4 regions of the Blautia sp. HCP3S3_C12 genome follow, and region 1 is predicted to be linked to each of the others. Evidence: predicted binding sites of a transcription regulator. Region 1 holds the regulator's gene; each other region holds the start of a gene.
The links. Region 1 encodes Rex, which represses fermentation and respiration genes when NADH is low (regulators of the CRP and FNR family bind a similar motif). Its sites were predicted from a motif close to ATTGTTAANTANTTAACAAT; they were not measured.
Positions count from the first base shown of each region.

Region 2: pckA (phosphoenolpyruvate carboxykinase (ATP)) is a predicted target of Rex. The motif match lies at 6,982-7,001, and genes of this name have one in related genera.
Region 3: ACTNDS_RS10170 (iron-sulfur cluster assembly scaffold protein) is a predicted target of Rex. The motif match lies at 2,408-2,427, and genes of this name have one in related genera.
Region 4: ACTNDS_RS12385 (CoB--CoM heterodisulfide reductase iron-sulfur subunit B family protein) is a predicted target of Rex. The motif match lies at 3,204-3,223, and genes of this name have one in related genera.

Region 1 covers NZ_JBQHWC010000006.1:96,806-104,482, forward strand. The annotation lists gene ACTNDS_RS07565 (NAD(P)H-hydrate dehydratase) at 1-1,439, opposite strand, end outside; gene ACTNDS_RS07570 (redox-sensing transcriptional repressor Rex) at 1,569-2,216, opposite strand; gene abc-f (ribosomal protection-like ABC-F family protein) at 2,488-4,398, shown strand; gene ACTNDS_RS07580 (NADP-dependent isocitrate dehydrogenase) at 4,437-5,645, opposite strand; gene ACTNDS_RS07585 (S8 family peptidase) at 5,721-6,614, opposite strand; gene ACTNDS_RS07590 (hypothetical protein) at 6,820-6,975, shown strand; gene ACTNDS_RS07595 (LCP family protein) at 6,981-7,677, opposite strand, start outside.
Region 2 covers NZ_JBQHWC010000001.1:411,101-418,777, forward strand. The annotation lists gene ACTNDS_RS02070 (AraC family transcriptional regulator) at 1-416, opposite strand, end outside; partial or broken gene gnpA (1,3-beta-galactosyl-N-acetylhexosamine phosphorylase) at 676-2,535, shown strand; gene ACTNDS_RS02080 (diguanylate cyclase) at 2,837-5,167, shown strand; gene pckA (phosphoenolpyruvate carboxykinase (ATP)) at 5,226-6,830, opposite strand; gene ACTNDS_RS02090 (PIN domain-containing protein) at 7,256-7,677, shown strand, end outside.
Region 3 covers NZ_JBQHWC010000011.1:63,986-71,662, forward strand. The annotation lists gene ACTNDS_RS10155 (DNA topoisomerase) at 1-828, shown strand, start outside; gene ACTNDS_RS10160 (UDP-N-acetylglucosamine pyrophosphorylase) at 831-1,499, shown strand; gene ACTNDS_RS10165 (TraX family protein) at 1,610-2,350, opposite strand; gene ACTNDS_RS10170 (iron-sulfur cluster assembly scaffold protein) at 2,603-3,295, shown strand; gene ACTNDS_RS10175 (GGGtGRT protein) at 3,314-4,324, shown strand; gene ACTNDS_RS10180 (LysR family transcriptional regulator) at 4,462-5,337, shown strand; gene ACTNDS_RS10185 (GH36-type glycosyl hydrolase domain-containing protein) at 5,392-7,677, opposite strand, start outside.
Region 4 covers NZ_JBQHWC010000016.1:34,339-42,015, forward strand. The annotation lists gene ACTNDS_RS12375 (CoB--CoM heterodisulfide reductase iron-sulfur subunit A family protein) at 1-1,802, opposite strand, end outside; gene ACTNDS_RS12380 (4Fe-4S dicluster domain-containing protein) at 1,809-2,198, opposite strand; gene ACTNDS_RS12385 (CoB--CoM heterodisulfide reductase iron-sulfur subunit B family protein) at 2,195-2,989, opposite strand; gene ACTNDS_RS12390 (L-lactate dehydrogenase) at 3,330-4,277, opposite strand; gene ACTNDS_RS12395 (two-component system response regulator) at 4,559-6,268, opposite strand; gene ACTNDS_RS12400 (EutP/PduV family microcompartment system protein) at 6,274-6,813, opposite strand; gene ACTNDS_RS12405 (BMC domain-containing protein) at 6,839-7,267, opposite strand; gene ACTNDS_RS12410 (BMC domain-containing protein) at 7,279-7,644, opposite strand.

The DNA of each region.
Region 1 (7,677 bases):
TCTCCCACATTCTCAGCTGCCATATCTCCTGCCAGTCCATGGATCAGTACTCCCAGCGCTGCCATCTGACCATAAGCAGGCTTTTTTTCTGCTGCCAGAAACATGCATAAAACTCCTGCCAGTACACCGCTTAATACATCTCCGCTGCCAGCAGTAGCCATGCCTGCATTACCACTCATATTCAGATATTGTTCCCCTTTCTCAGAGGCCACTACTGTACAGGCATCCTTCAGGACACATACTGTATGAGTCTCTTCTGCATACAGGGAAGCAGTCTCTGCCAGGTTTTCCCGGATCTCACCGATGCTTTTCCCGGTCAGGCGGCTCATTTCTCCCAGATGGGGAGTGAGAATTACCTGTTCTCCCAGATATTTCTTCCATTCTCCATGTACTGCCAGCAGATTCAGGCCATCTGCATCCAGGATCACAGGCTTACCACACCAGGCAGCATGAGACAGGAACCACTGTACCCTTTCTCTGCTCTCTCCTGACATCCCCAGTCCAGGTCCGATCACAAGCACATCGCACCAGTCCAGTATTTCCTGATTGCTTTTCTCATTAAACTCACAGGTAACCATAACCTCCGGAAGCTGTGACTGAAGAGGAATCCTGTTCTCCTCCACAGTCTGAACCTTCACCATACCTGCCGAAGCTCTGAGTGCCGCAGCACTGCTCAGGCAGGAAGCCCCGCACATTCCGCGGGAGCCGGCTATCAGAAGCACTTTTCCGAAAGTTCCCTTGTTTCCCCAGGGAATTCTGGAGGGCAGCATTGACAGATCCTCTTTCTCCAGATAAGCCATAGAGGGATCTCTGTCCGGATTTGCATAAATCCCTATATCTGCAACGATCAGCTCTCCTGCATACATTCTTCCCGGATAAAAGCACAGCCCCCTTTTACAAAAAGCAAAGGTTACTGTAAGATCTGCCCGAAATCCGATTCCCATTTCCCGTCCTGTATCTCCGTTGATGCCGGAAGGAATATCCACAGCCACCCGGAAAGCCCCGGACTGGTTCAGCATGTGGATGATTTCTGCATATCTGCCCTCTACAGGTCTGGACAGACCAACCCCCAAAAGGGCATCTACTATAATAGTATATTCATCCGGCTGCAGGTTATGCTCCAAAGGTACCTGATAATATTTGGCAATCTGCAGCTGCTGCCTGGCCTGGTCTGTCAGCTTCTCCTCCTGACCGGCCAGATAAATCCCGACTTTGATCCCCTTTAGATGGAGAAGTCTGGCAATGGCCATCCCGTCACCGCCATTATTGCCATTTCCGCACACCACCAGTACACGATCCTTGTTACCCAGATATTTTTCCATAGCCTCCACTGTTTTCAGTGCAGCTCTTTCCATAAGTACCATACCCGGAACCCCGGCAGATTCTATTGTGTTCCGGTCCAGCCCTTTCATTTCACCGGCTGTTACCACAGGTTTCATTCAGCCACCTCCTGTCATTGGAAACAGTATACACCTATTTTTTCAAAAAGAAAAGCTATGATCTAACGACCACAGCCATTCAAATCGTCACCGTCCCCTCTGCTGCCGGCAACTACATATGTACTATTATTACTGGTTCTCATGTTCCTTACGATATTCACTCAGATTATAGGAAAGGGTCATCAGGCTCTCTGACAGATGTACATTTTCTACCATAACATCCTCCGGTGCATCCAGATCAATATGTGCAAAGTTCCAGATTGCCTTGATCCCGTTTTCTATGAGAATCTTCGCCATTTCCTTGGCCTTTGCCTTAGGTAAGGTCAGAATCGCAATCTCCACATTATTCTCTTTGAGAAAAAGGGGAAGGTCACTAAGCATCTGTATCTCAATTCCCCTTACTGCAATGCCCTCCAGCACAGGGTTTACATCAAAAATACCAACCAGCCGAAAACCGCGCTTCTCAAAATCTACATAATTTGCCAAAGCCTGTCCCAGATTACCGGCACCCAGGATAATCATCGGGTGCACTGTGTCAAGTCCCAGAATCTTACCGATTTCAGTATATAAATAACGTACATTATATCCATACCCCTGCTGTCCGAATCCACCGAAATTATTCAGGTCCTGACGGATCTGTGAAGCAGTCACGTGCATTTTCTTGCTGAGATCGTTGGACGAGATCCGTTCTACATTCTCCTCCATCAGTTCTCCCAGATAACGGTAATATCGAGGCAAACGTTTGATCACCGCTTTTGAAATTTCCTTAGGTTCCACAAATATTCCCTCCTTATATATCCTAGGTCAATTATAACCAAATGTTATTTTATTGTCAAATTAAATTTGTACTTTATTTACAAATTTTTATCATTAAATTTAGACTATCTGATAGAATGTGCAAAATTTCATCCAAATCATAAATTAAAATACTTTTTTTCTTTCAAAAACAGTCCGGTTCAGTTATAATAAATTCTGTATGCGTACATTTCAGCAGTCAAAGCGGATATTCGCAGGCTGCTGCAATAATATAAATTTCGGAGGAATTTGTATGATCCTATCATGTCAGAATATCTGCAAATCCTTTGGCGAGAAGGTAATCCTTCAGGATGCCAGCTTCCATATAGAGGACAGGGAAAAGGCAGCCCTGATCGGCAACAACGGTGCAGGCAAAACCACCCTGCTGCGTATTATCATCCACGAACTGTCCCCGGATTCCGGAAATGTTATTCTTGCCAAAGATAAAACCATCGGTTACCTGGCCCAGTACCAGGATATCCATGGACACCACACCATCTATGAGGAGCTGATCTCTACTAAGCAGCACATCATTGATATGGAAAACCGTCTCCGCTCCATGGAGCATGAAATGAAAACTGCTGCCGGGGAAGCCCTGGACAGCCTGATGAACACCTATACCAGACTGAGCCATCAGTTTGAGCTTGAGAATGGTTATGCATATAAAAGTGAGATCATGGGTGTATTAAAGGGGCTTGGCTTTACAGAGGAGGACTTCGAAAAACAGATTGAAACTCTTTCCGGCGGTCAGAAAACCCGGGTTGCCCTGGGAAAGCTTCTGCTCTCCAATCCTGACATTCTTCTGCTGGATGAGCCCACCAACCACCTGGATATGGAAAGCATTTCCTGGCTGGAAACCTATCTGCTGAATTATCCGGGAGCTGTTTTTATTGTCTCCCATGACCGTTATTTCCTGGATAAGGTTGTCACTAAGGTAGTAGAGATTGAAGCCGGCAATATGCGAATGTACAGCGGCAATTACTCTGCCTACGCTCTGAAAAAAGCCCAGCTCAGGGATGCCCAGTATAAAGCTTACTTAAATCAACAGCGGGATATTAAGCACCAGGAGGCGGTCATTGCCAAGCTGAGATCTTTTAACCGTGAGAAATCTATCAAACGTGCCGAAAGCCGTGAAAAAATGCTGGATAAGGTGCAGCGGATCGAAAAGCCTCTGGAGATTCAGAATCAGATGCGGATTTCCCTGGAGCCCAGATACATCAGCGGAAATGATGTACTCACTGTGGAGGATTTATCCAAAGCTTTTCCCGGACAGACTTTGTTTTCTAATATTTCCTTTGACATTAAACGTGGGGAACGGGTGGCTCTCATCGGCAATAACGGTACCGGCAAAACTACCATTCTGAAAATCCTTAACGGTCTGGTAGACGCTGACAGCGGACGCTTTGCTCTCGGCTCCAAGGTACAGATTGGATATTATGATCAGGAGCACCATGTACTCCACATGGAAAAAACTATTTTCCAGGAAATTTCAGACACTTATCCAACGCTTACAGAGACAGAAATCCGAAATATGCTGGCAGCCTTTCTCTTCACAGGGGATGACGTATTTAAGCTGATCTCCGCCCTCTCCGGTGGCGAGAGAGGCCGTGTATCCCTGGCAAAGCTTATGCTGTCAGAGGCCAACTTCCTGATCCTGGATGAGCCTACCAACCATCTGGACATTGCCTCCAAGGAAATCCTGGAGGAGGCTTTAAACAGCTATACCGGTACTGTACTCTATGTCTCCCATGACCGATATTTTATCAATCAGACAGCCACCAGGATTCTGGATCTGACCAATCAGGCCATTGTAAACTACATTGGTGACTATGATTATTATCTGGAAAAGCGGGAAGAGCTTACAGAAAAATATGCTCCGGCAGCAGCCCAGGCTGAAACAGAGGTCAAACAAGCCTCAGACAATAAGCTTTCCTGGCAGCAGCAGAAGGAAGAGCAGGCGCGGCAGAGAAAGCGTGAAAATGAATTAAAGAAGGTGGAAGCCCGGATTGAAGAACTGGAAACCAGAGATAAGGAAATCGATGAAACCATGGTTCTCCCGGAGATATGCACCAATGTGGCAGAATGCGCCAGATTAAGCAAAGAAAAGACAGCCATCACAGAAGAACTGGAGGGCTTATATGAAAAATGGGAAGAGCTTGCATAATGCAGGCCCTTCCCTTTTTATTTTTATCAGATTACCTCTTACATCAGGGATGTAAGCTTTTCACGGATTGCTTTAATAAACTGCTCACTGTTTAATACTTCTACATCCTTTAAGGTTGTGATCAGAGCCAGATCCTTGGTCATTCTGCCATCCTCGATGGTTCCCAGAGTAGCTTTTTCCAGCTTATCTGCAAATTCCATCAGTTCTTGATTGCCGTCCAGCTCTCCTCTCTTTCTGAGAGCACCTGTCCATGCAAAAATAGTAGCAACGGAATTGGTGGAAGTCTCTTCCCCTTTCAGGTGACGATAATAATGTCTCTGTACAGTTCCGTGTGCAGCCTCATATTCATAATATCCGTCCGGAGATACCAGCACAGAAGTCATCATTGCCAGAGAACCAAAAGCAGAGGAAACCATATCACTCATAACATCTCCGTCATAGTTCTTGCAGGCCCAGATAAATCCCCCTTCTGCCTTCATAACACGGGCAACGATATCATCAATCAGGCTGTAGAAATATTCAATTCCGGCAGCCTCAAATTTCTCTTTGAACTCCTGCTCATAAACCTCTGCAAAAATCTCCTTGAAGCGTCCGTCATAAATCTTGGAGATCGTATCCTTGCCTCCAAACCACAGGCTCTGCTTTGTATCCAGTGCATAATTAAAGCAGCACTTTGCAAAGCTTGTGATGGATGCATCCAGGTTATGCATTCCCTGAAGGACACCTGCATCCTCATAATGATGGATCAGTTCCTTTTTCTCCTCACCGTTCTCACCCTTAAACAGCAGATAGGCATCTCCCGGTCCGTCAATATACATTTCTGTATTCTTATATACATCTCCATAAGCGTGACGGGCAATGGTAATGGGTTTCTTCCAGTTTTTTACGCATGGCTCAATCCCTTTCACTACAATAGGGGCACGGAACACGGTTCCGTCCAGAATGGCACGGATGGTACCGTTAGGACTTTTGTACATTTTTTTCAGTGTGTACTCTTCCATTCTGGCTTTATTGGGAGTGATGGTCGCACATTTTACAGCAACGCCATATTTCTTTGTAGCTTCTGCTGCATCTACAGTTACCTGATCATCTGTTTCATTTCTGTATTCCAGGCCAAGATCATAGTACTCTGTGTTCAGATCAACAAAAGGAAGAAGAAGCTCATCCTTGATCATCTTCCAGAGGATTCGGGTCATCTCGTCTCCGTCCATCTCCACAAGCGGTGTCTGCATCTGAATTTTTTTCATAAAGATCCTCCTCTTTGTACGGGTTTATCCCTTTAGCATTTTACAGTAACTGTTCAGCGCTACTACACTGAAGCATTACATTTTACGTATCATTTTAACGGAAATAGATTCGTTCGTCAATGCCTGTTTCATATCCAGTTCTCCTGAGCCCTGCAGATTCCGAGGCAGACCCAGGTCTCTGGCCGATTCCTTCAGGCATCTTTTGATTTCCACATTGGTAAGGGTAGGATATTTTTGCAGAAGAAGGGCTGCAGCGCCGCTGACTAAGGGTGTGGACATAGAGGTCCCGCTTTTTACCCCATAGGCAAAATCCGTTCCCGGAGCACAGGACAGAACGCGATTACCCGGAGCTACCAGATCCGGCTTACAGATGCACTCTGAAGTAGGTCCCCGCCCGGAAATAGCCGTTCTGCCTGTAAGCAGGTCGCTTGACCCCACAGTGATAATCTTACGGCTGCTGCCCGGAGCCGTAACACTTCCTGAACGGGGACCCTGATTTCCTGCTGCAGCCACTACTACCAGCCCTGCATCCCACAGTCTTTCCACCCCTTCGATCAGCTGTCTGTGATCCTGTTTTTCCCTGCAGGTTGTCCCTATGGAAATATTTACTACCTGAATCCCGTAAGCATCTTTATTTTTCAGAATCCAGTCAAAGGCCCGCAGTACATCCCTCTTTTTTCCATTTCCATATCTGTCAAGTATCTTCAGGGCAACCAGATTGCACTCCGGGGCGATTCCCCTGATTCTTCCTCCTGAAGCGCTCCCGTCGCCGCCGATAATGCCGCTTACATGGGTTCCATGGGAATTGTCATCATAAGGTAACATATGCTTTCCCACAAAATCCTGAAACCCGATAATCCGGTCTCTGAAATCTATATGAGGATAAATGCCGGTATCCAGCACACACACGCAGACATTTTTTCCGGTATAGCCTGTATCACCTAATTGATCTATGTCAAAATTTTCCATATAAAAATCCTCCGAAAAAGCAGAAGATGTCGCTTACTCTACTTTATTCGGAGGATTTTTAAATGAAACTTCATATGTGCTTTGAACACATATTTCTGCCGATTTTTCATAAAATGTATAAATCCCGGATGATAGGCCAATACTTAAAAAGTGATGTATCTCACAACAATCCGTCAAACATGTCATCCAAGGGGAGGAATATTCTATGATCTTACTGTTGATACTTATCTTTCTGCTGTTTCAACTCTTTATCCTGCTCTGCTGTGTAGCAGCCGGAAACGACGCTGCTTCCCAGGAAATCTCCGACCAGGAACAGCTGGAATTCATCCGTGAATGGAAGAAAAAGCACCCGCTGCGGTAGTCATCCTATCTGGCCACATCTGCCTCAGATAACCGGAAGCCTTCCCGTACCTTCTTCATCAGCACCTTAGCCTTATCCACTGTGTTCTGATCCGGAATCATAACATATGCCTTAGAGCTCATGGAATAAGGCTTCTGGGTATCCCCTGTACCATCTACGCTATAAGACAATACCTGCCAGCTTCCACCCTCATCCAACTGTTTGCGGACCAGAGAGGCCATCACATCATAAGGAACATTGGTCTCAAAAGCACCATCCAGACTGTCCAGAACAGAAAGGTAATTTTTCAGGAACGCAGGCTGGGTTGCCTTATCGACTACACCCTGGATCACAGCCATCTGATTGCGTCCTCGCTGACGGTCTCCCTCTTTAAAAGCATAACGTTCTCTGGCAAAGACAAGAGCCTGTTCACCGTTCAGGTGGTTTTCACCTTTATTAAAGTGATAGCCCGTAGTATTACCAGAATCAAAATCATAATCAGAATTAACGTTAACTCCGCCAAGGGCATCAATAATCTGCTCAAATCCTGCAAAATTCAATCTGAAATAGTAATTGATATCGATATCATAAAGCATATCCAAGGTATCCATACATACATTTACACCATAGATGCCTGCATGGGTCAGCTTATCCGGCACACCGTTGGAAATAGACAAGGGCACAAAATAATCTCTGGGTGTGGAAATCATAAGAATCTGCTTT
Region 2 (7,677 bases), on a different contig from region 1:
ATGGTTTCATATCCTTCAGACTGTCTGTCCAGCTCCTGAAACAGAGAATTAAAGTAAAATAACAAATCTGTTTTCTTTTCATGACAGTTAAAAATGCGATACTCTTTATGGGCGTTAAAGGAAAAACACAGTCCGTCCACACCTACAGTAAAATAACTCAGAGGAGGACTCCCTTTGGAGATTTCAGTGTGATTGATATGTGGATTAATGATGACCAGATCGTCCTTTGAGATTGGGAAAATCTGATCATCGATCAGAAAATCTCCCTGACCGTCACGTACATAGAACAATTCTGTAAAGGCATGAGAGTGAGGAATACTGGGCCAGTCACCCTCGTAGCGGGAAGAAGTATTTAAAAGCGTAATATTCTGAGCTGTTGGGTGTTCGGGGCTGAAACGAAATGATTGTGAGCTCATGGCAGATTCTCCTTTCTTCTGTTTACGGCAGATGAGTATATTTGTAGCAATTTTGTTTGTGGATTCTGAATGACAATATTTTCTATAATACCATAATTTTTTTGTAAGAGCAAGATTTCTAAAAAACAAAGCAAAAAGTGAATTGAAAAAAATTTGAAAGAAAGTATTTTATAAACAGATAGACTGAAAATAATGTGATTACAGAAGTGAACGGACAGTAATTATCCGCTTGTCAGCAAAATGAAGGAGGTAACAGAAAATGGGAAAAGGTCGTGTAACCATACCAACTGACCTGGATGTAGTTCCACAGACACTGGAAATGATAGAAGAGTGGGGCGCTGATGCTATACGTGACTGTGACGGAACAGAATTTCCGCAGAAATTAAAAGACACAGGTGCCAAAATTTATGCAACCTACTATACAACCCGTAAGGACAATGCCTGGGCGAAAGCACATCCGGAAGAAATCCAGCAGATGTATATATGACATCCTTCCACACAGCGGTTGCAGATACACTGGAGATTCATCTGATGGATCACCTCTATCCGGATATGCTTGCAGTCAACACAAGAGATGATATCCGCAGATGGTGGGAAGTAATGGATCGTACCACAGGAGAGCCGGTACCGACAGATCAGTGGTCATATGAAGAAGAGACAGGAAATGTAGTGATCTTATCTGCGAAACGCTTCCATGAATATACTGTAAGTTTCCTGACATATATTATGTGGGATCCTGTACATATGTACAATGCAGTAGTAAATGACTGGAAAGACGTAGAACCGCAGATTACATTTGATGTGCGTCAGCCGAAAACAAGAGCACACTCTCTGGAACGTCTGCGCAGATTTCTGGATACTCATGAGTATGTAAATATTGTAAGATTTACTACTTTTTTCCATCAGTTTACGCTTGTGTTTGATGAACTTGCAGGAGAGAAATATGTAGACTGGTTTGGTTATTCTGCATCTGTCAGCCCATATATTCTGGAGCAGTTTGAGAAAGAAGTGGGCTATCCTTTCAGAGCTGAATATATCATTGATCAGGGATATATGAACAATACATACAGAGTCCCGTCTAAAGAATTCAAAGATTTCCAGGCATTCCAGAGAAGAGAAGTAGCGAAGCTTGCCAAACAGATGGTAGATATCGTACATGAATACGGAAAAGAGGCCATGATGTTCATGGGAGATCACTGGATTGGCATGGAACCGTTTATGGACGAATTTGCATCTATCGGACTGGATGCTGTAGTGGGAAGTGTTGGAAACGGAGCAACCTTACGTTTATTCAGTGACATTAAGAATGTGAAATATACAGAAGGAAGATTCCTGCCATATTTCTTCCCGGATACCTTCCATGAAGGAGGAGATCCTGTAAAAGAGGCAAAGGTGAACTGGGTAACAGCAAGAAGAGCAATCTTAAGAAGCCCGATCCAGAGAATAGGTTACGGCGGATGTCTGAAACTTGCCCTTGAATTCCCGGATTTTGTACAGTATATCAAAGAAGTATGTGAGGAATTCCGTACTCTGTATGATAATATTCAGGGAACAACTCCCTATTGCGTGAAACGTGTGGCAGTTCTGAACTGTTGGGGAAAAACATCAGTGGCAGGGCAAATTCTTCCAGCTGGATGATATTCTTGGTGTGGAAGAGGAGCATGGATTCAATCTGAACACTGATAAATATAACTGGGAAGAACACAGAGATCATTTTATCCTGCAGGATGCAGAGGGAGATGTTGATTTTGGAGAAGGCAAGAAGAATATTTATGCATTGCCGGAGACAGAAATCCTGATCCAGAAAGAACAGGAAGTACAGATGGCTGTAAAGAAATTCGGAAAAGGAAGAGGCGTTTATATCAGTGGACTTCCATACAGCTTTAAAAACAGCCGTATATTCTACAGAGCAGTTCTCTGGTCAGCATCTGCTGAGGAAGAACTTTACTGTTGGTATTCCACTAACTACAATGTAGAAGTACATGCTTATGTAAAGAATGGTAAATATTGCGTAGTAAATAATACTTATGAGCCACAGGATACTACTGTTTACAGAGGAGACGGAAGCAGCTTTCGGTTACATCTGGAGACAAATGAGATTAAGTGGTATCAGATTTAACTGAATAAAGAAGTTTTTTTGGATCAGATATTCAGTTATGAATAGCATTTAAGAGGGGAATCTTATCTGTCTGACAAAAAAAGAATAGATTAATGAAACAGGATTGTTGTATAAAAAGTATATTAGATTATATATACGACAATCTTGTTCCTTTTTTAATAATAAAAATTTAAAAATATGATGATTCTACCAAAGAGGATTGTTTGATAACTAAATAAAAATAGACAAAATATATTGAAGTACACATGAAATTATTGTAAAATAAAACGAAAGTTAAGCTTTTGGAAAGGAAGCGCAATTTGTGGAAAAAAGATATACGATTGGTGTAATGGTGGGAAATGCAAATTCTCCGCATACGATGGATCTGATGCAGGGGATTTTTCATACAGCTCAATCTATAGATGTTAATATTGTATTTTTTCTTGGAATTCACAGCAGTTATTATTATAAATCTTATTTTGGAGAAGATATAGAGGATGACTACGATTATCAGTTTAATGTTGTATATGATTATCAGGCATTTGCAGATATAGATGCACTGATCATTGCCTATGGATCACTCTGTATTTTTCTGGATGAAAATGAGAGCAGTGTATTTTTGAAAAAATACAAAGATAAGCCAAGGGTTCTTCTTGAAGAAAGAGACCAGACCGGAGAAGCCACTTCTATTATTGCTGATAATTACAATGGAATGTACACAATTACAGAACATCTGATAAGGGATCATGGTTTTAGCAATTTCACCTATCTTGCAGGTCCCCATGGAAATACAGATGCCAGAGAACGCAGACAGGCAGTCTATGATGTGATGAAAAAATATGAGATTCCTTTCGGACCGGAGCGGATTGCCTATGGAGATTATTCATCCTGTGTACATAGGCAGGTCAATCAACTTTTGGATGCCTATCCGGACATGGAAGCAATGATCTGTGCAAATGATGTGATGGCAGAGACTGCATACAGGGAATGCGGAAAAAGAGGCTTGGTAGTAGGAAAAGATATTGCCATTACCGGTTTTGATGACTGGGAACTTGCAAAAACAATGAATCCGCCACTGACAACTGTATTACAGAATGCCTTTGATATGGGGGATATGGCAGTACTTGATGCTTTAGAATTGTGTAAAGGTGGGAAAAATCACTCTATCGTAATTCCGGCAGAAGTGAAGATCCGTGAATCCTGTGGATGCTCTGCACGAAAAAAATTTCATAAAAAAATTTTGATTTCTGAAGAAAAAATACAATGGTCAGATATTACAGAGAGATGCCTGAATGATATAATGAAGGAGATTCTTTCAGAAAATTCAAACAAGGTATTAAAAGATGAAGTACAGGAGCATCTGAGAACTATTTTAAAAGTAGATTTCAGAATTACAGAGAGCGAAGATAATCTAAAGAGAGGGCTGCAAAGTTTATTTCTCAGCAAAACAGGAAATCTGATCAGCATGCATTCTTTGATGAAAGCTCTGGATCAGTTTGTTGATGAATGTATTCGAATAGAATTAAACAAAGAAAAACCGGACAGGGAAAATATCAGGAATCTGCTTCTGCGGAAAAGGCTGCTGAATGATAAAATTATGGCATATAATATCAAAAAAGAGAAAGAACGTTTCAGTACCTTTCAGCAGGAGAGCTGGTTTGTACCGTTGATTTCCAAGGATATGTTATCTCATATGAATGATGAGCGGGAAATGTACAGGCGGGCACTTGTAAAATTAAATGCATTAAATGCCAAGGCTTCATATCTTTATATTTTTGAGAAACCTGTAGCCCATTACAGGAATGATGAATGGAAATGTCCGGAGAAAATGTATTTGGTTGCGCGCCAGATTGGCGGCGAGGTCATAGCTTATAAAGAGGGAGAACGTTCGGAAGTTTTCAGTGGGTTTTCCGCTGATGGAAAGATTAGATGTAACAAGAAGGATGACAGTAATTATGTTGCAACCGTTCTTTGCCTTTTTTCAGGAGAAATGCAATATGGGATTCTGGTGACAGAAATTGATCCTGCAAATCTGTCATTGTTTTATCTGATCAGCAGACAGATCGGAAATATGCTTCGTATGTATCAGATGTCCAGAGAACAGAAAAAGATGCAGCAGAAGCTGGAGATCCTTGTCAGAGAGATTGAGGAGAAGAATGAAGTTTTAAATTTCCTTTCTGAATCAGATGCCCTGACCGGATGTCTGAACAGAAGAGGGTTTATGGAAAAAGCAGTACAGATGAACCGGGAGTACGAGGGGAAAGAGGTTGTAATTCTTTTTGCAGATCTGGATCACCTGAAAGAAATTAATGACTGCTTTGGACATATAGAAGGGGATTTTGCCATCAGGCGATGTGCGGAGGTATTGAAATCAGCAGCAGGAAAACAGAGTATCACCGGAAGAATAGGTGGAGACGAATTCTGCGCAATGATTCCTGGAAATGCGCAGGATGGGCAGAAGCTCAGAGAACGGATCCAGGAGGAAAATCTTGCATTTAATATGAAATCAGAAAAGCCATATTATGTGGAACTGTCTATAGGATATCATGTGATCCGTTGCGGTGGCGATCTGATAATCTCCGAGGCATTTAAGGATGCAGATAAGGCTCTTTATGAAGAGAAGAAGAAGAGAAGAAAATCCGTGAAAAAGTAAAAAACAAAAGGGATGCGAATGATTCGCATCCCTTTCATAATTATCTGGACAATTTAAATTATAACTGAGGACCAGCTGCAACAAGTGCTTTACCAGCAGCGTTTCCTTCGTATTTAGCAAAGTTCTTGATGAATCTTCCGGCAAGATCTTTTGCTTTTTCTTCCCATTCAGAAGCGTTAGCATATGTGTCACGAGGATCAAGGATACCTGTGTCTACGCCGTTAAGCTCTGTAGGAACTTCGAAATCGAAGAATGGAATCTTCTTAGTAGGAGCGTTAAGGATATCTCCGTTAAGGATTGCATCGATGATACCACGAGTATCTTTGATGGAGATACGTTTTCCTGTTCCGTTCCATCCTGTGTTAACCAGGTAAGCTTTTGCTCCGCTCTTTTCCATTTTCTTAACAAGTTCTTCTGCGTATTTTGTCGGATGCAGTTCAAGGAATGCCTGTCCGAAGCAAGCAGAGAATGTAGGTGTAGGCTCTGTGATTCCACGCTCTGTACCAGCAAGTTTAGCTGTGAATCCAGACAGGAAATAGTACTGAGTCTGAGCTTCTGTCAGGATAGATACCGGAGGAAGTACTCCGAAAGCATCTGCGGACAGGAAGATTACGTTCTTAGCTGCCGGTGCAGAAGAAATCGGGCGAACGATGTTTTCAATGTGGTTGATCGGATAAGATACACGAGTATTCTCTGTTACGCTCTTATCTGCGAAATCAATCTTGCCTTCAGCATCAAGTGTTACGTTCTCAAGAAGAGCGTTACGTTTGATCGCATTGTAGATGTCTGGCTCAGATTCTTTGTCAAGGTTGATAACTTTAGCGTAGCATCCGCCTTCGAAGTTGAATACGCCGTTGTCATCCCAACCATGCTCGTCATCACCAATCAGGAGACGTTTCGGGTCTGTGGAAAGAGTTGTTTTACCTGTTCCGGAAAGACCGAAGAAGATAGCTGTGTTTTCGCCGTTCATATCTGTGTTTGCAGAGCAGTGCATGGAAGCCATGCCTTTCAGTGGAAGGAAGTAGTTCATCATAGAGAACATACCTTTCTTCATTTCTCCGCCGTACCATGTGTTTACGATAACCTGCTCTTTAGTTGTGATGTTGAACATTACAGCTGTTTCAGAGTTAAGGCCTAATTCTTTATAGTTTTCAACTTTAGCTTTGGAAGCGTTGTATACAACGAAATCTGGCTCGAAGTTTTCAAGTTCTTCAGCTGTTGGCTGGATGAACATATTTGTTACGAAATGTGCCTGCCAAGCAACTTCAACGATGAAACGGATAGCCATACGAGTATCTTTGTTAGCACCGCAGAATGCATCTACTACGAAAAGTCTCTTGTTGGAGAGCTCTTTTTTAGCGATTTCTTTTACTGCATTCCATGCTTCCTGAGTTGCAGGATGGTTATCGTTTTTGTATTCGTCTGTTGTCCACCATACTGTATCTTTGGAGTTCTCATCCATAACGATGTATTTATCTTTAGGAGAACGTCCTGTGTAGATACCTGTCATAACGTTAACTGCACCAAGTTCGCTGACCTGACCTTTTTCAAAGCCTTCCAGTTCCGGTTTGGTTTCTTCTTCAAATAATACTTCATAAGAAGGGTTGTAGACAATTTCTGTAGTTCCGGTAATGCCATACTTGCTTAAATCGATTTTTGCCATCTTACGTTTAACCTCTTTTCTTCGTTAATGAAAGCGCCTGTTTAAACAGGCTTAAGATACCTTACCATAAAAGCGAATGGGTATCGCTTCTCTTCTACTATTATACATATTTAACGCTTAAAATCAACAGGATTTTTGCCTTTTTTTGAAATTTGTTAAAGATTTATCAACTTAAATTTGATGAAAAAACCGTCATTTTTCACAAAAGGTATGTAAATTTATTATGGTGGCAATATGGGAATACTATTCGTGGATATGATAATATTCTGTCTGACTGGAACAGGCAGGAAAGACAACCAGGAAATACTAACCAGGAGAGTTGCCACTATGTGGTTGTGCCGAAGAAAGATGCATGTTAAAATAGGAAAGAATTATCCGGCTGAAAAATGACAGAGTATTATACAGCAGAGAAAAATAAAGAGAGGATGAAGATTATCAAAACTTATTATTTAATTGATTATGAAAATGTAGGAAGTGAAGGCTTCAAAGGATGTGGTAAATTACGGGAAACAGATATTATCCATCTTTTTTATACAGACAACAGCAGAAAAATAGATCTTGATATTATTAATGATCACGGAGAAGCAAAGCTGGTCACACATAAAGTACCGACAGGAAATCAGTCTGCAGATATGCATCTGGGCTCTTATCTGGGATATCTGATAGGAAAAGAATGCACAGGTCAGGATGAAGAATGCAAAATTGTTGTAATCAGCAAAGATACAGGCTTTGACCATATTATAGAATTCTGGAAAGCAGAAGAAAATGTGAAAATCTCCAGAAACGAAAAGATTTCCGGAAAACAGGTACAGACAAGAAAACAGGTAAAAAAACAGACCGGTAAAGA
Region 3 (7,677 bases), on a different contig from region 1:
AGAAGGTTTGTATGTATTTTTTATCCTCCTGCTGTATATCAGAAGGTCAGTCTTGTAACAAAGATTCAGAATGAGAGCTTCTTTTCCTCGTTTAAAGTACTGCTGGATGAAGGGTATTTAAAAGTTGCCACAAATTCTTTTGCGAAGCGGAAAGTAGCAGATGCCATGAGTGGCGGAAACAGAACCGGTGTGGCGGGGAATAACGGAAATGAAGATTCTGATCCAGATAATGGAAAGAATGGTTCAGATAATTCTTCAGAAGATATGGCATGTGATACCCGCCTTCTTACCGCATTGCAGAATCTGAAAAAAGGTGATATACTTTCCGTGGACAGCCTGAGTATTAAGGAGGGTGAGACATCACCACCAAAGCGTTATAATTCCGGTTCCATGATTCTTGCAATGGAGAATGCCGGACAGCTTATTGAGGATGAGGAATTACGTGCTCAGATCAAGAGCTGCGGAATTGGTACCAGTGCCACCAGAGCAGAGATTCTTAAGAAGCTGTGCAATATCAAATATCTGGCACTGAACAAGAAAACCCAGGTCATCACTCCGACACTTCTTGGAGAGATGATCTTTGATGTGGTAAACTGCTCCATACGGCAGCTTCTGAATCCGGAACTTACTGCCAGCTGGGAAAAAGGACTTAATTATGTGGCAGAGGGAAGCATTACAGAACAGGAATACATGGACAAGCTGGAACATTTTGTGCGTATTCAGACCCAGCAGGTGGAAAAGAATAATTATCAGGCTTATCTGCGGCGCTTCTTTGATGCTGCAGCAGTGAACTATAAAGAACCGGCAGGAAAGAAAAGAGGAAAATAAAAATGTTAAAAGATTATACAATTGCAAATCTTCTGGATCTTAATGAAACAATCGCAAAGGATTTATTTGAAGGAAAAAACTATCCATGGGAAGTATTACCGGAGATCGGAGATTTCATTCTGAAACTGGGACAGACTTTAAGTGAGGAAGAATACGACCACCCGTCAGAAGATGTATGGATCGCAAAAAGTGCCAAAGTAGCACCTACGGCCTGCATCAACGGTCCGGTCATTATTGGTAAAGAAGCAGAAGTACGCCACTGTGCATTTATCCGTGGAAAAGCGATCATAGGTGAGGGTGCGGTAGTAGGTAATTCTACAGAATTAAAGAATGCTGTACTTTTCAACAAGGTACAGGTTCCGCACTACAATTATGTAGGTGATGCAGTTCTTGGTTACAAATCCCATATGGGCGCAGGTTCCATCTGCTCCAATGTAAAATCTGACAAGAAACTGGTAATTGTAAAAGATGGTGAGGAGAAGATTGAAACAGGTCTGAAGAAATTTGGTGCCATGCTTGGAGATAACGTAGAAGTAGGCTGCGGCTCCGTATTAAATCCCGGAACTGTGATCGGACGCTGCTGCAATATTTATCCGCTTTCTTCAGTAAGAGGCTGCGTACCTGCAAATCATATTTACAAGTCAAAAACAGAAGTTGTGGAAAAGAGATAATTAAAAAATAGAAGAGGCAGGCTGTAGGAATGATATTATTTCAGTCATACAGCCTGCTCTTTTATATTTTTTTGTCTGTCAGATATAGAAGATATCTGTTGTAATTGATATTACATATGAAATAAAACTTTCCTCAGGATTACCAGAATGGCAATATGTACCGGATAAAACCAGTAAAAGAAATATTTCAAAAATCTTCCTTTGATAAATCCACGTACGCCATTGTACATATTAATGGAAAGAAAAGCAAAGCATGCCTTCCATTCGTAGTAAAGCCAGCAGCTTCCGATGATTGCCTGGGCTGTTTTCTCATTGCGGAACCAGTACATGATCAGCAGGAATACAAATCCTCGCCATCCGTAATCTGCCTTCAGGAATACGGAGACGGCTAGCAGTGCCAGTACGCAGACAAGCTGCATTTTCTGATTGTCCCAGAAGTATTCCAACGCACAGAATGCCAGGTATCCAAGAAACAGGGTGAAAAATACATTCTGCTTTTCATATCTCCAGGTATTGGTAAACATGAAGTTCCATGGAATCTCAGAGATACATGCAAATAAAAAAAGATTCAAGCCGTATTTTTTGCGGTTGTGCGTGTGCAGAAATCCTTCCACTAACAGAAAACAGAAAATCGGAAAAGCAGCTCTGCCAATATCCCGGAAAATCCGATACCAGCTGTAATCCACGTCGCCGAAACTGAAAAGGGTTGCGGTTGTGGCAGGATAATTATACAGGATCATTAGGCCGGTATGGTCGACCAGCATCAGGGTGATAGCAATTAATTTTAAAGTGCTTCCACTCAGAACCTGAAATTTTGCAGGGAGAAAGGAAGCAGGTAACTTTGTTGTCATAATAGAAATCCCTTCATTAATAGAAATTAGAACTATTTTACCACAAAAAAATCAAAGATGGTTAAAAATTTTACAATTTATGACTGGACGAATCAGCACTTTTGTGAGAAAATAACACTAGGTTGTTAGGCATACTCATCTGAAGTCATTCAGCAGACCTCAGAGATTTGCCCTGTGCAGTTCATTCAGCAGTTCTGTACAGTGGCGAGTATAACAACATGAAGTTAATCTATACTTGAAAGGAGTTTTACAATGATTTATTCACGCGAAGTAGAAGAAATGTGCCCAGTTGCACAGGGCGTTCATCATGGCGCCGCTCCAATCCCAGAAGAAGCTAAATGGGTACAGGCAAAAGAAGTCAAAGATATTTCCGGTCTTACACACGGTGTTGGCTGGTGTGCACCACAGCAGGGTGCCTGCAAGCTTACATTAAATGTTAAAGAAGGTATCATCCAGGAAGCACTGGTTGAGACTATCGGATGTTCAGGTATGACTCACTCTGCAGCTATGGCTTCTGAGATCCTTCCGGGTCTTACTGTTATGGAGGCACTGAACACTGACTTAGTTTGTGATGCGATTAACACAGCTATGAGAGAACTCTTCCTTCAGATCGTTTACGGACGTACACAGTCTGCATTCTCAGAAGACGGACTTCCTGTAGGCGCTGGACTCGAGGACCTTGGTAAAGGACTTCGCTCTCAGGTTGGTACAATGTATGGAACTCTGAAAAAAGGACCTCGTTACCTTGAAATGGCAGAAGGTTATGTAACAGGTATTGCTCTTGATGCAGATGATGAGATCATCGGATATCAGTTCGTAAGCCTTGGAAAAATGACTGATTTCATCAAAAAAGGCGATGACCCGAATACTGCATGGGAAAAAGCAAAAGGTCAGTATGGCCGTGTTGCAGACGCTGTTAAAATTATCGACCCAAGAAAAGAATAATTTAGGAGGTAACAGGAAATGGCTTTATTTGAATCATATGAGAGACGAATTGACAAGATCAATTCTGTTTTAAACAGCTATGGCATTGCTTCTATCGAAGAAGCTGAGAAAATCACAAAAGACGCAGGTCTTAATGTATACGATCAGATCAAAGGCATTCAGCCAATCTGTTTCGAGAACGCTTGCTGGGCATACACAGTAGGTGCTGCAATCGCAATCAAAAAAGGATGCAAGAAAGCAGCAGATGCAGCAGCAGCTATCGGTGAAGGACTTCAGGCATTCTGTATTCCTGGCTCCGTTGCTGATACACGTAAAGTAGGTCTTGGACATGGTAACCTTGGCAAGATGCTTCTTGAAGAAGAAACAGAGTGCTTCTGCTTCCTGGCTGGACATGAGTCCTTCGCAGCAGCTGAAGGTGCTATCGGTATCGCTGAGAAAGCTAACAAAGTTCGTCAGAAACCATTACGTGTTATCCTGAACGGTCTTGGAAAAGATGCAGCTCAGATCATCTCCCGTATCAATGGCTTTACATATGTAGAGACAGAATACGATCCATACAAGAACGAAGTGAAAGAAGTATTCAGAAAAGCATACTCCGAAGGACTTCGTGCAAAAGTTAACTGCTACGGCGCTAACAGCGTTCCGGAAGGTGTTGCTATCATGTGGAAAGAAGACGTTGATGTTTCTATCACAGGTAACTCCACAAACCCGACACGTTTCCAGCATCCGGTTGCAGGTACATACAAAAAAGAACGTCTTGAAGCAGGTAAGAAATACTTCTCAGTTGCTTCCGGCGGTGGTACAGGACGTACACTTCACCCAGACAACATGGCAGCAGGTCCAGCTTCCTACGGTATGACAGATACATTAGGACGTATGCACTCTGATGCACAGTTCGCTGGTTCTTCTTCTGTACCGGCTCACGTAGAGATGATGGGTCTCATCGGCGCTGGTAACAACCCAATGGTTGGTATGACAGTTGCAGTAGCTGTTTCCATCGAGGAAGCTGCTAAAGCTGGTAAATTCTAATAAATAGCTTAAAATAAGCATTTATCGTGTCCAAACGGAGTAATAAAAATAATAAAAAGGGAGTTATTCTTAATTGAGTAGCTCCCCTTTTTACGCTAAAATGTATAGTTTGCGACCGGAAAATGAGGGGATTCGGAGTGGAGATTAATAAATATGCTTTATTTGCCGATGTGGCAGATACTAAAAATTTTACAAAAACAGGAGAGCGGATGGGGTATACTCAGCCTGGTGTGAGCCATATTCTGAAAGGGATGGAAGCTGAATTTGGCTTTCCTCTTTTTATCAGAACCAAACAAGGGGTAATTCCTACCACCAATGCAGAGACCATCCTGCCTCTGGTACGTCAGCTACTGTCCATTAATGAACAGTTGGAGCAGACCATCAGTTCTCTGAACGGATTGACAACAGGACGGCTTACCATTGCTTCCTTTGCAAGCATAGCACGAAACTGGCTGCCGGAGATCATCCATGCTTTTCAGCAGGAATATCCGGGTATCGATATTGCCTTGATGGAGGGTGGTACAGATGATATTGTGCAGTGGGTGGAAAATAACCAAGCAGATTTCGGGCTGCTGAGTAAGAGAAACATTGGCTGTCTGGATTGGATTCCGTTGTATGAAGATCCTTTGCTGGCAGTAGTTCCTGAGGATTATGATACAAGGGGAAGAGAAGCTTTTCCTATCTCAGAAATGGCCGGGAAGTCCTTTATTATTTCTGCTGAAGGCGTAGATTATGATGTGCATGAAGCACTGGAAATCGCTGATATTACTCCAGATACCAAGTTTTCATCAAAAGATGACCATGTAATCCTCTCAATGGTATCCAGCCATCTTGGTGTGAGTATTCTGCCAAAACTTGTGATCGGCCATACTCAGGAAGCGATAAAGACCCTTCCTCTTGAGCCTTCTGTGACCAGAGAACTGGGAATTGCATTGCGCAATGCGGAAAGTATTACTCCTGCGGCGCAGAAATTTATTGAATGCATTCAGAAAATCCTGCCGGAGATGATATAATAAAGTAACAAAAAACAGCCATATCACAGAAAATGATAGGGCTGTTTTAAAATTTTATCCCATGTATACAGTTACATGATATTCTTTTTTGCCTTCTTCAAAAGGAATCAGACAGCTTTCGTATTCTTTACCGTCCACATTGATTTTCTTAACCCCTTTCTGTACATTATCCGGGTTTTTCACATCAATATGATAAACAGCATCTCTGAAAGTTCTGGTGAGTGTGAAATCTCCAAAGCCTTCCGGAATACATGGATTAATGCATAATCCGTCATAAGATGGCTGTACACCCAGAATAGCCTGGGAAAGATTCCAGAAAGTCCATGCTGCAGTACCTGTGAGCCAGCTGTTTTTAGCCTGACCATGGTAAACTGCGTCAGCACCTGCTACCATCTGGGAGTAAACATAAGGTTCTGTACAATGGATTTCGCTGATGTCTTCAATATAGGAAGGACAGGTCTTTTTATAAATTTCAAAGGCTCTGTTGCCGCGGCCGATTACTGTTTCTGCAATGGATACCCATGGATTATTGTGGCAGAAGATACCTGCATTTTCTTTATATCCCGGCGGATAGGAGGAAATTTCTCCAAGGTTCAGATAATACTGGGTATAAGCCGGCTGCAGGATCATGATGCCGTATTTGGTATCCAGGTGCTTTTTAACAGAATCCAGAGCCTTTTCTGCAAGTCCTTCTTTGACGCCAATTCCTGCCATTACGCAGAAGCCCTGTGGCTCAATGAAAATCTGTCCTTCTTTGCATTCCTTTGATCCAATCTTCTGGGACTGCGCGTCATATGCGCGGAGGAACCATTCGCCATCCCAGCCTGCATCCAGAACTGCCTGATACATATCATCTACAGCTTTTTCTGCTTTATCAGCAGCTGTAGTATCACCTATATGACGACTGATCTGAGCAAATTCTTTACCGTATTTTACAAACATTCCTGCAATAAAGACTGATTCAGCAACTGGTCCTTCGGAAGGTCCGGTTGTCTGGAATGGTTCTCCTGGTTCTGTGGAGAAGCAGTTTAAGTTCAGACAATCGTTCCAGTCTGCGCGTCCAATGAGAGGCAGCTTATGTGGTCCCAGGTGAGTGCTGGTATATTCGAAAGAACGGCGAAGGTGCTCGTACAGTGGGGCAGCTTTTTCTTTCTGGTTGTCAAAGTCAACGATTTCGTTTAAAATAGAGAAATCACCGGTTTCCTTCAGATATGCGGAAACTGCAGCAATCAGCCAAAGGGGATCATCGTTGAAACCGCTTCCGATATCAAGATTTCCCTTTTTGGTAAGGGGCTGATACTGATGGTAAGCGCTTCCATCTTCAAACTGTGTGGCTGCAATATCAAGAATACGCTCTCTTGCACGTTCCGGGATCAGATGTACGAATCCCAGGAGATCCTGGCAGGAATCACGGAATCCCATACCGCGGCCTGTGCCGGATTCGTAATAGGAAGCAGAACGGGACATATTGAAAGTTACCATACACTGGTACTGATTCCAGATATTGGCCATACGGTTTACATTTTCGTCCTTACTTTCTACATGGTAACGGGAGAGCAGCTTGGACCAGTAAGCATTCAGCTCTGCAAATGCTGCATCAACCTGCTGTGTTGTCTGGAACTGTTCCAGGATTTTGTGAGCCCCATCCTTGCGGATTACATTAGGAGCAATGAACTTCTGATCCTGAGGATTTTCACTGTAGCCAAGAACGAAAACCAGATCACGGGATTCTCCGGCGGAAAGTGTAAGATTAATCTGATGGCTTGCAATAGGATACCAGCCGCTGGCTACAGAATTACCTGCTTTGTTTTTCTTTACAGCATCAGGGAAAGCGTTTCCGTTATTATGTCCCAGGAAAGCATCTCTGCTTGTGTCATATCCGTCTACCGGACAGTTTACGCTGAAGAAGCTGTAATGTTTGCGGCGTTCGCGGTACTCTGTTTTGTGATAAATTGTGCTGCCTTCGATTTCAACTTCACCAATACTTAAGTTTCGCTGGAAGTTTGTGCTGTCATCAACTGCATTCCAGAGACAGAACTCTACATAAGAAAAAAGAGAGAAAGTCTTGGGTTTGTCAGTGGTATTGGTAAGAGTCAGTTTATTGATCTCACAGGAAGTATTTACCGGTACAAAAGCCAGAAGATCAGCCTTTAATCCGTTTTTAGAAGAGAGAAAACGGCTGTATCCGATTCCGTGATGACATTCATAGGAATCCACAGGTGTTTTGGAAGGCATTGTACCTGGATTCCAGATATCTTCGCCATCATGGATGTAATAATATTTGCCGTTGGAATCTACCGGAATATTGTTGTAACGGTAGCGTGTGATGCGTAGAAGCTT
Region 4 (7,677 bases), on a different contig from region 1:
GCTCCATACGGGCAGACATTTGCACATGTAGAACATCCGTTACATAACAGTTCATCGGATTTTGCTGTACATGGGTTGGTTGTCAGTTTATCTTTTGCAAGAAGACCGATTGCCTTAACTGCTGCAGCACCGGCCTGTGCAACTGTCTCCGGAATATCCTTCGGTCCCTGGCATACACCGGAAAGGAAGATACCTGCTGTAGGAGATTCTACAGGACGAAGCTTTGCATGAGCTTCTGTGAGGAAGTTATTTGTGTCAATACTTGCTGTAAGCATGGTAGCGATCTTACGCACATCCGGATTTGGTTCAATGGCTGTTGCAAGAACGACCATATCTGCTTTCTTAAGGATCTGTTTATTATCAATCAGGTCAGATCCCTGTACAAGAAGGCTTCCGTCCGGCTGAGGAATAACTTTTCCTACCTGTCCTTTGATGTAGTTTACACCGTACTGCTCTACAGCTCTTCTGTAGAACTCATCAAAGTTCTTACCCGGTGTACGCACATCAATATAGAAGACTGTTACATTTGTATCCGGATATTTATCACGGATCAGCATTGCATGTTTTGCTGTGTACATACAGCAGATCTTGGAACAGTATGGCTTTCCTCTGTCATCGGAACATCTGCTTCCCACACACTGGATAAATACCAGCTCTTTCGGAGCCTTTCCGTCGGAAAGACGCTCTAAGTGTCCCTTTGTAGGACCTGCTGCATTCATAATACGTTCCAGTTCCAGAGATGTGATCACATCCTTGCTCTGGCTGTATGCATATTCATCGTATTTGTCAAGTTTGATGGTATCGAAACCTGTAGCAACTACAATGGCACCATATTTCTGTGTTACGATCTCATCCTGCTGATCGTATTCAATGGCTCCTGCCTGACATACCTTGGAACATACTCCACATTTTCCGGTTTTAAACTTGATACAGTTCTCACGGTCAATAACCGGAACATTTGGGATGGCCTGTGCAAACGGAGTGTAAATAGCAGTTCTGTTGTTTAATCCTCTGTTAAATTCATTAGGGATCTTCTTGGACGGACATTTTTCCTGACAGACACCGCAGCCTGTACATTTGTCCATATTTACACTTCTTGCTTTCTTTCTGATATCAACGGTGAAATCACCTACGAAACCGCTGACATGTTCTACTTCACTGTATGTATAGATATTGATCTTCTCATGTGCTGCCGCCTCAACCATCTTCGGTGTGAGGATACATGCAGAACAGTCAAGTGTAGGGAATGTTTTGTCAAGCTGTGACATTCTTCCACCGATACTTGGAGTTTTCTCTACAATATCTACTTCATATCCTGCATCTGCAATATCCAGAGCTGTCTGGATTCCGGCAATACCTCCGCCGATGATCAGGGCTCTCTTTGTAACACGGCTCTCTCCCGGCTGAAGAGGAGCATTTAAATTCACTTTTGCGATTGCTGCTCTGGCAAGGATCACAGCTTTCTTTGTAGCCTCTTCCATATCCTTGTGGATCCAGGAGCAGTGCTCACGGATATTTGCGATCTCCACCATGTATGGGTTCAGTCCGGCTCTTTCAGCTGCTTTTCTGAAAGTTGCCTCATGCATACGTGGAGAACAGGAACAGACAACAACACCTGTCAGATTCTTCTCTCTGATGGCTTCCTGAATCTTGGCCTGGCCTGCTTCTGAGCACATGTACTGGTAGTCTTCTGCATGGACCACACCCGGCTCTTTGGCAGCTAATTCAACAACTTTTTTTACATCTACCGTAGCGGCAATATTGCTTCCGCAATGACAGACAAATACACCAATTCTCTGCACTCTGACTTACCTCCTGTATCTTCTGAATGCACTTACCAGAAGCTGCTGTGGCAGTTCCGGATCAAGAAGTTCCGGGATCTCATCTGCTTTCAGATAATCTCCGCCTTTTTCACGTACAACTAACTGTCTTGCTGCATCAATGAGCTTTCCAGGTTTTACATCTCTTGGGCAACGCTCCACGCAGGCAAAGCAGGAAAGGCATTTCCAGAGAGATTTTGAATTGACAAGTGCTTCAATATCTTCGTTTACAACATAGGATACAAACTGATGTGGTTTGATATCCATTTCATTGAAGGATGGACAGGTAGCAGAACATTTTCCACATTTCATACATTTCAGCGGATTTGTTCCTGAGATTTCTTTAATTTTCTCTGCTGCTGAATGTTCGTTTCTCATTTCGCTACCTCCTCTTTTACTCCGAGGGCTTCTGCAAGGAGCTCTGTGAAATAATATACAGGCAGTTCGCTGGAAGCGTTTTTATTTAAATTATATTTACACAATGGACAGGCTGTGATCAGCATATCTGCGCCAAAGCCTTGGGCACTGTCTTCTATTTTCTGACACATGTTCTGGGACATTTCTTTTTCTTTCAGAGAAATGTAACCGCCGCAGCATTCATTTCTGTATGGATAGATCACCGGTTCTGCACCAAGTGCACGGATGAAATCTTCCATGATAGTTGGATTCTCCGGATCATCGAAAGCCATGATCTTGCCCGGACGTAATAAGAGACATCCGTAATAGGCTCCGATTTTCTTTCCTGTAAGCGGGTTTACTACCTTCTCTTTCAGCTTGTCGAAACCGACTTTGTCGCGAAGTACTTCCAGATAATGGAGCACTGTTGTCTCGCCTTCATAAGGCTCATCAAGCTGCATGTAATTATTTGCTCTGGTGCGGATATCCTCCACATTTTTCATATCATCATTGACACGTTTGATTACGTGATGACAGGCAGAGCAGATTGTTACCAGATCCTGGCCCTTTACTTTGGCCTGATTAAGAGCACGTACAGAAGAAAGCTTCGTAGCGATCTCGTCAGTTCCCAGAGGATAGACACCTCCGCAGCACTGCCAGTCTTCGATCTCTTCCAGTTCAAACCCAAGTGCTCTGGCGCTGGCTCTGGCATATTCGTCCAGATCTTTCGCCTTGTTTCTCAGGGTACAACCCGGATAATAACTGTACTTCATACTTAACATTATCCTTTCTTAGTTGTTCAGGTAAATAGTGATAATCATATGATCCTTTGTCTTTTTTTTAACGATATATAGACAAAAATATAAATCAAGTCTAATACAATTACTTTTTATATCTTTGTTGAGACATAGAAAATAAAAGAGTTTGCACACCCTTCCTCCGCATTAAAGGAGTGTATCAGCTCGATTTCCGAAAACATCATATCATATTGATAACAATTTAACAAGTATTTTTTTCTGATTTTTCTCTTTTTTTAACAATCTTTTGATTAGCTTTGACGAAATATAAGTCCAAAGGAAGCAGGATCTCCCACTTCCTTTTGAACTTTTATTTTTAAAGGTTAAGCTGAGCAATAATCTCTTTCAGTGCGTCTGCACTCTTCTGCAGCTGTTCAATCTCTGCTTTGTTCATTCTCATAGGAACTTTACCCTGTACGCCATTTGGTCCTACCAAAGTCAGGGTACTGAGGCAGACATCTTCGATTCCATATTCTCCATGCATCATAGTGGATACTGTGGAGATAGATTCTGAGGAAGATACAAGAAGGCTGCAGAGCTTACATACAGAAGAAGATACCGCATAGAAGGTTGCACCTTTCTTGGAAATAATCTGTCCGCCGGATTTCTGTACATATTGAAGCATAGCCTCTTTGTCCACAGGTTCAATGTCTTTGCCCAGTTTTTTCTCAGTTTCATAGTATTCATCTACACTTACGCCTGAAATATAGGCACCGGACCATGGGATAAAGGAAGTATCTCCATGTTCCCCGAATACATAGGCATGAATGTTACTCTGCGCAATCTGGAAATGCTCGGAAAGTCCGCAGCGCAGACGTGCTGAGTCGAGAATGGTACCGGAACCAAGGATCTGGTTTTCCGGAAGTCCTGAAATCTTTGTAAACACATAAGTCATAATATCAACAGGATTACTTACAATAAGATAAAGAGCATCCGGTGCTGCCTTTACAATCTCCGGTGTGATGGATTTAAGGATGTTTACATTTGTCTGTGTAAGCTCAAGCCTTGTCTGTCCAGGCTTACGCGCAATACCGGAGGTGATGATCACAATATCGGAATCCTTTGCATCTTCATAATCACCGGCAATAATGGAGATTGGATCTCTGAAGCAGGTTCCCTGAATGATATCAAGAACTTCGCCCTCTGCCTTCTGTTTGTTGATATCGATCAGAACAATCTCAGACGCGATATCCTGGCTTGATAAAGTGTACGCAATTGTAGACCCGACGCTGCCGGCACCAATGATAGTAATTTTACTGCCCATAACCTTAATACTCCTTTTTTCCTGATAAATTTTCAGCCATATCTTGATGATATTGTATCTAGATATGTACAATAGTGGTCTTGAAAATCATATCATATCGTCAATCATTTAACAAGTTATTTTTATTAAATAAAGTGTTAAGTTTTATTTTTATAGCTTTTTGATGACTTTTTTTCATTTTTTTCTTTTGTTTTGTTATGTTTTTCACAATTATTCGCAAACACTGGGGCAAAAAAACAGGGTTTGACTTTATTCTATTATCTATAAAGTCAAACCCTATTTCATATCTTCTGGTCTGCCATTGCAGCAAATTGCTCTTCCGGATGAGGACGTGAATAATAAAAGCCCTGAATCACATCACATGTCATCTCTTTCAGCAATTGAGCCTGTTCGGAGTTTTCAACACCTTCTGCAACCACCTTCATATCCAGTCCATGAGCAAGGGAAATTACCTGCTGCACCACCTTTTTTCCCTTTGGCTGTTCAATATAATCTATCAGCTTTTTATCAATCTTCAAAGTAGAAAAGGGCAGCTCATTCAAACTGGTGAGAGAAGAATATCCGGAGCCAAAATCATCCATATGTAAAAGGAATCCGGTTCTGACAAGTGCCTCTGTAATCCTCCTGATCCGGTCGCTATACAGGGCAGCAGTCTCCGTAAGCTCTATGGGTACACAGGAAAAAGGGATTTCTGCACCCTTCACAATCTCCACATAGCGCATCACCGTACCGCTGCGATGCAGACTTGCCCTGGACAGATTGACTGAGATCGGAATCAGCTCCTTTCCCTGCAGCATCCGTCTTCTCTGATAACAGCAGACTTGTCTGAATACATATTCATCCAGTTTTACGATCTGACCATTCCTTTCATACACAGGGATAAACTCTCCGGGAGATATGATTTCTCCATCCGGCTTCTGCCAGCGCACCAGTGCCTCCGCACCTACGATTTTTTCTGTTCCCACGCTGTACTTAGGCTGATAATAAACCACAAATTCCCTGTTTGCCACAGCACCCTCAAAATCACTTTCCAGCTGTCGGCTGCGTATCTGCTTTTCCCTCATCTCCGCAGTATAATAAGAGACATTACTTTCATAATTACCACGGATGTTTTTGATTGCCATAAAGCCACGACCGCAGATTGCAGATACAGGAAGTGTTTTATCAACGTGCATATAAACTCCATAATTAATGGTCACATTAGGAATGGGTGCATGATCTGCGATCTCTCTGATATACGTTTCTATTTTGTCCTTATCAATCTCCGGCTGCCCATAAACAAGACAGGCAAACTGATCACTTCCATATCTGGAAACCAGCCCATGCCGGATAAGCCCCTGATATGCCTTTGCCATATAGCACAGCAGTTTGTCCCCTGCAGTCGCTCCATAACTGCCGTTGATCAGCTTAAAATCCTTTACATCCGCAACCACAACATGAAAATCTTCCTCTTTTTTTAATTTGAACAGAGTTTTAGCATGATGAAAAAAGGCCTGTCTGGTATACAGACCAGTCAGCTCATCGTGTTCCACGGCAGCCAGAATCCGGGCAGATTCTCTCAGCTTGATCACACTGTTAATCCTTCCAAGTACAATCTGTGGATTATAGGGCTTAATCACAAAATCTACGGCTCCCAGCTCTAGGCATTTTAATTCTGTCTCCTGTCTGCTGCTGGCAGTCATGACGATCACCGGAATAGACGAAAGCAGTGAATCTCCCTGAATCCTTTCCAGGAATTCATATCCATCACATACGGGCATACATACATCCAGAAGGACTACTGACAGCTCCTGGTAATGCTCTGCCAGGCATCGCAAACCTTCTTCCCCGTCACAGGCTGTCAATACCTGATATCTGTCAGACAAAATTTCTGCAAGCATTTCTCTGTTTAACTGGTTATCCTCTACCACTAATACCTTACGCTTTGCATCATTGCTGACTTTTTTCAAGGTATCTTCTTTCATCTCTTTTCTCTGCCTGTGGTTATTCATTTTTTTCACATTTTCCCTTCTGTATGGTTTGGATAACTTACTCCCTCCGGAAGCGGATCCCATTCATTCAGGCCCAGGCTCTGCCGATATCTGGCCTGTTCCATGGTTAACTTTGGAAGATCATCTTTCAGATATTCCATCAGTTCATCAATTCCCTCTCTGGTCACATTGTTTACCAGAAAAATCCTCTCACAGCCTGAATTGATCAGCCACTGCTTCACCATAGGGATATTAGCATACGGAGAATCTATCTTGGTTATGATCCCGATCAGCGGTCTCTGGATAAAGGAATGGCTGCCGGAAGCAAAAAGATTAAAAGGCTCATCTGCTGCCTGCACAATTCCCACCACATCTGCTTCAAAGGAGAAACATGCCAGTCCCACGCTGAAGCGCTTGGACTCTGCATATTCTCCCGGTGAATCAATGGTATCATCATTGGTATTGGTATATTGCGTTTTTACATAGTGAAGCTCTTCCCCCTTCAGTGCCTGGGTAAGGGAAGTCTTCCCTGCCTCACTTCTTCCCATAAGAAAAATTTTCTTCATATATTATCTGTCACCTTATCCTGTATCAGCTTTTGTAAACCGGGCAGGTTTTAAAGCCCAGCACCTGGTCAAAAAATTTCACTACCTCTTCCACTGCTGTCTGTACTTCTGTCAGTCCGCCTGTCAATATCAGGGAACCGCAGAAACGATCCATAAAGCCGATCTGTACATCTGCACTTTTCATAGCCACATCAGCAGCTACCACAACAGCCTCCCAGGGTGTAAAGCGAATGATGCCTACTGCCTCGCCTGTGTGATCCTCTCCCTCATGGGTACCGATATGTAATCCCAGATTCTGATAAATACAGGAAGAAGAAGGACTGATCACATGAGCCATGCACACTTCCTTACCCGGAACCCGGACTCTGACCATGCGGAGTTTCTTCCCCTTAAGCTTTTCAAAATCTTCATGATAGATCTTTTCCAAAAGCTCCTTCGTTGTTATTCCAGCCATTCCAACACTTCCTATCTCTTGGTGATGTCACATACTACATAGCCCAGAGTATCCCGGAAATAATCCACGATCTCCGTCAGTGCAGACATTACGTCAGAAATCTCTCCTGTAATGATCAGTGTTCCGGTAAAACGGTCTGCAAAGCCAAGATATACATTTCCGCTCTTTACTGCAATATCAGATGCGATCACTGCTGATTCCGGAGGTGTCATATTCATAATTCCAATTGCAGAGGAACGATAGTCCAGCTGAGGGTTCAGACCCAATTTCTGATAGATGACAGGAGCCGGACCTCCCATTACATGTGCAAAAGTAATCTCCTTACCTGCTACTGTTTCCTGTACAATTCTTATCTGTTCGCCATGGTCATTTGCCATTTTAAATCTTCCTCACTTTCAAAGCATACTTTC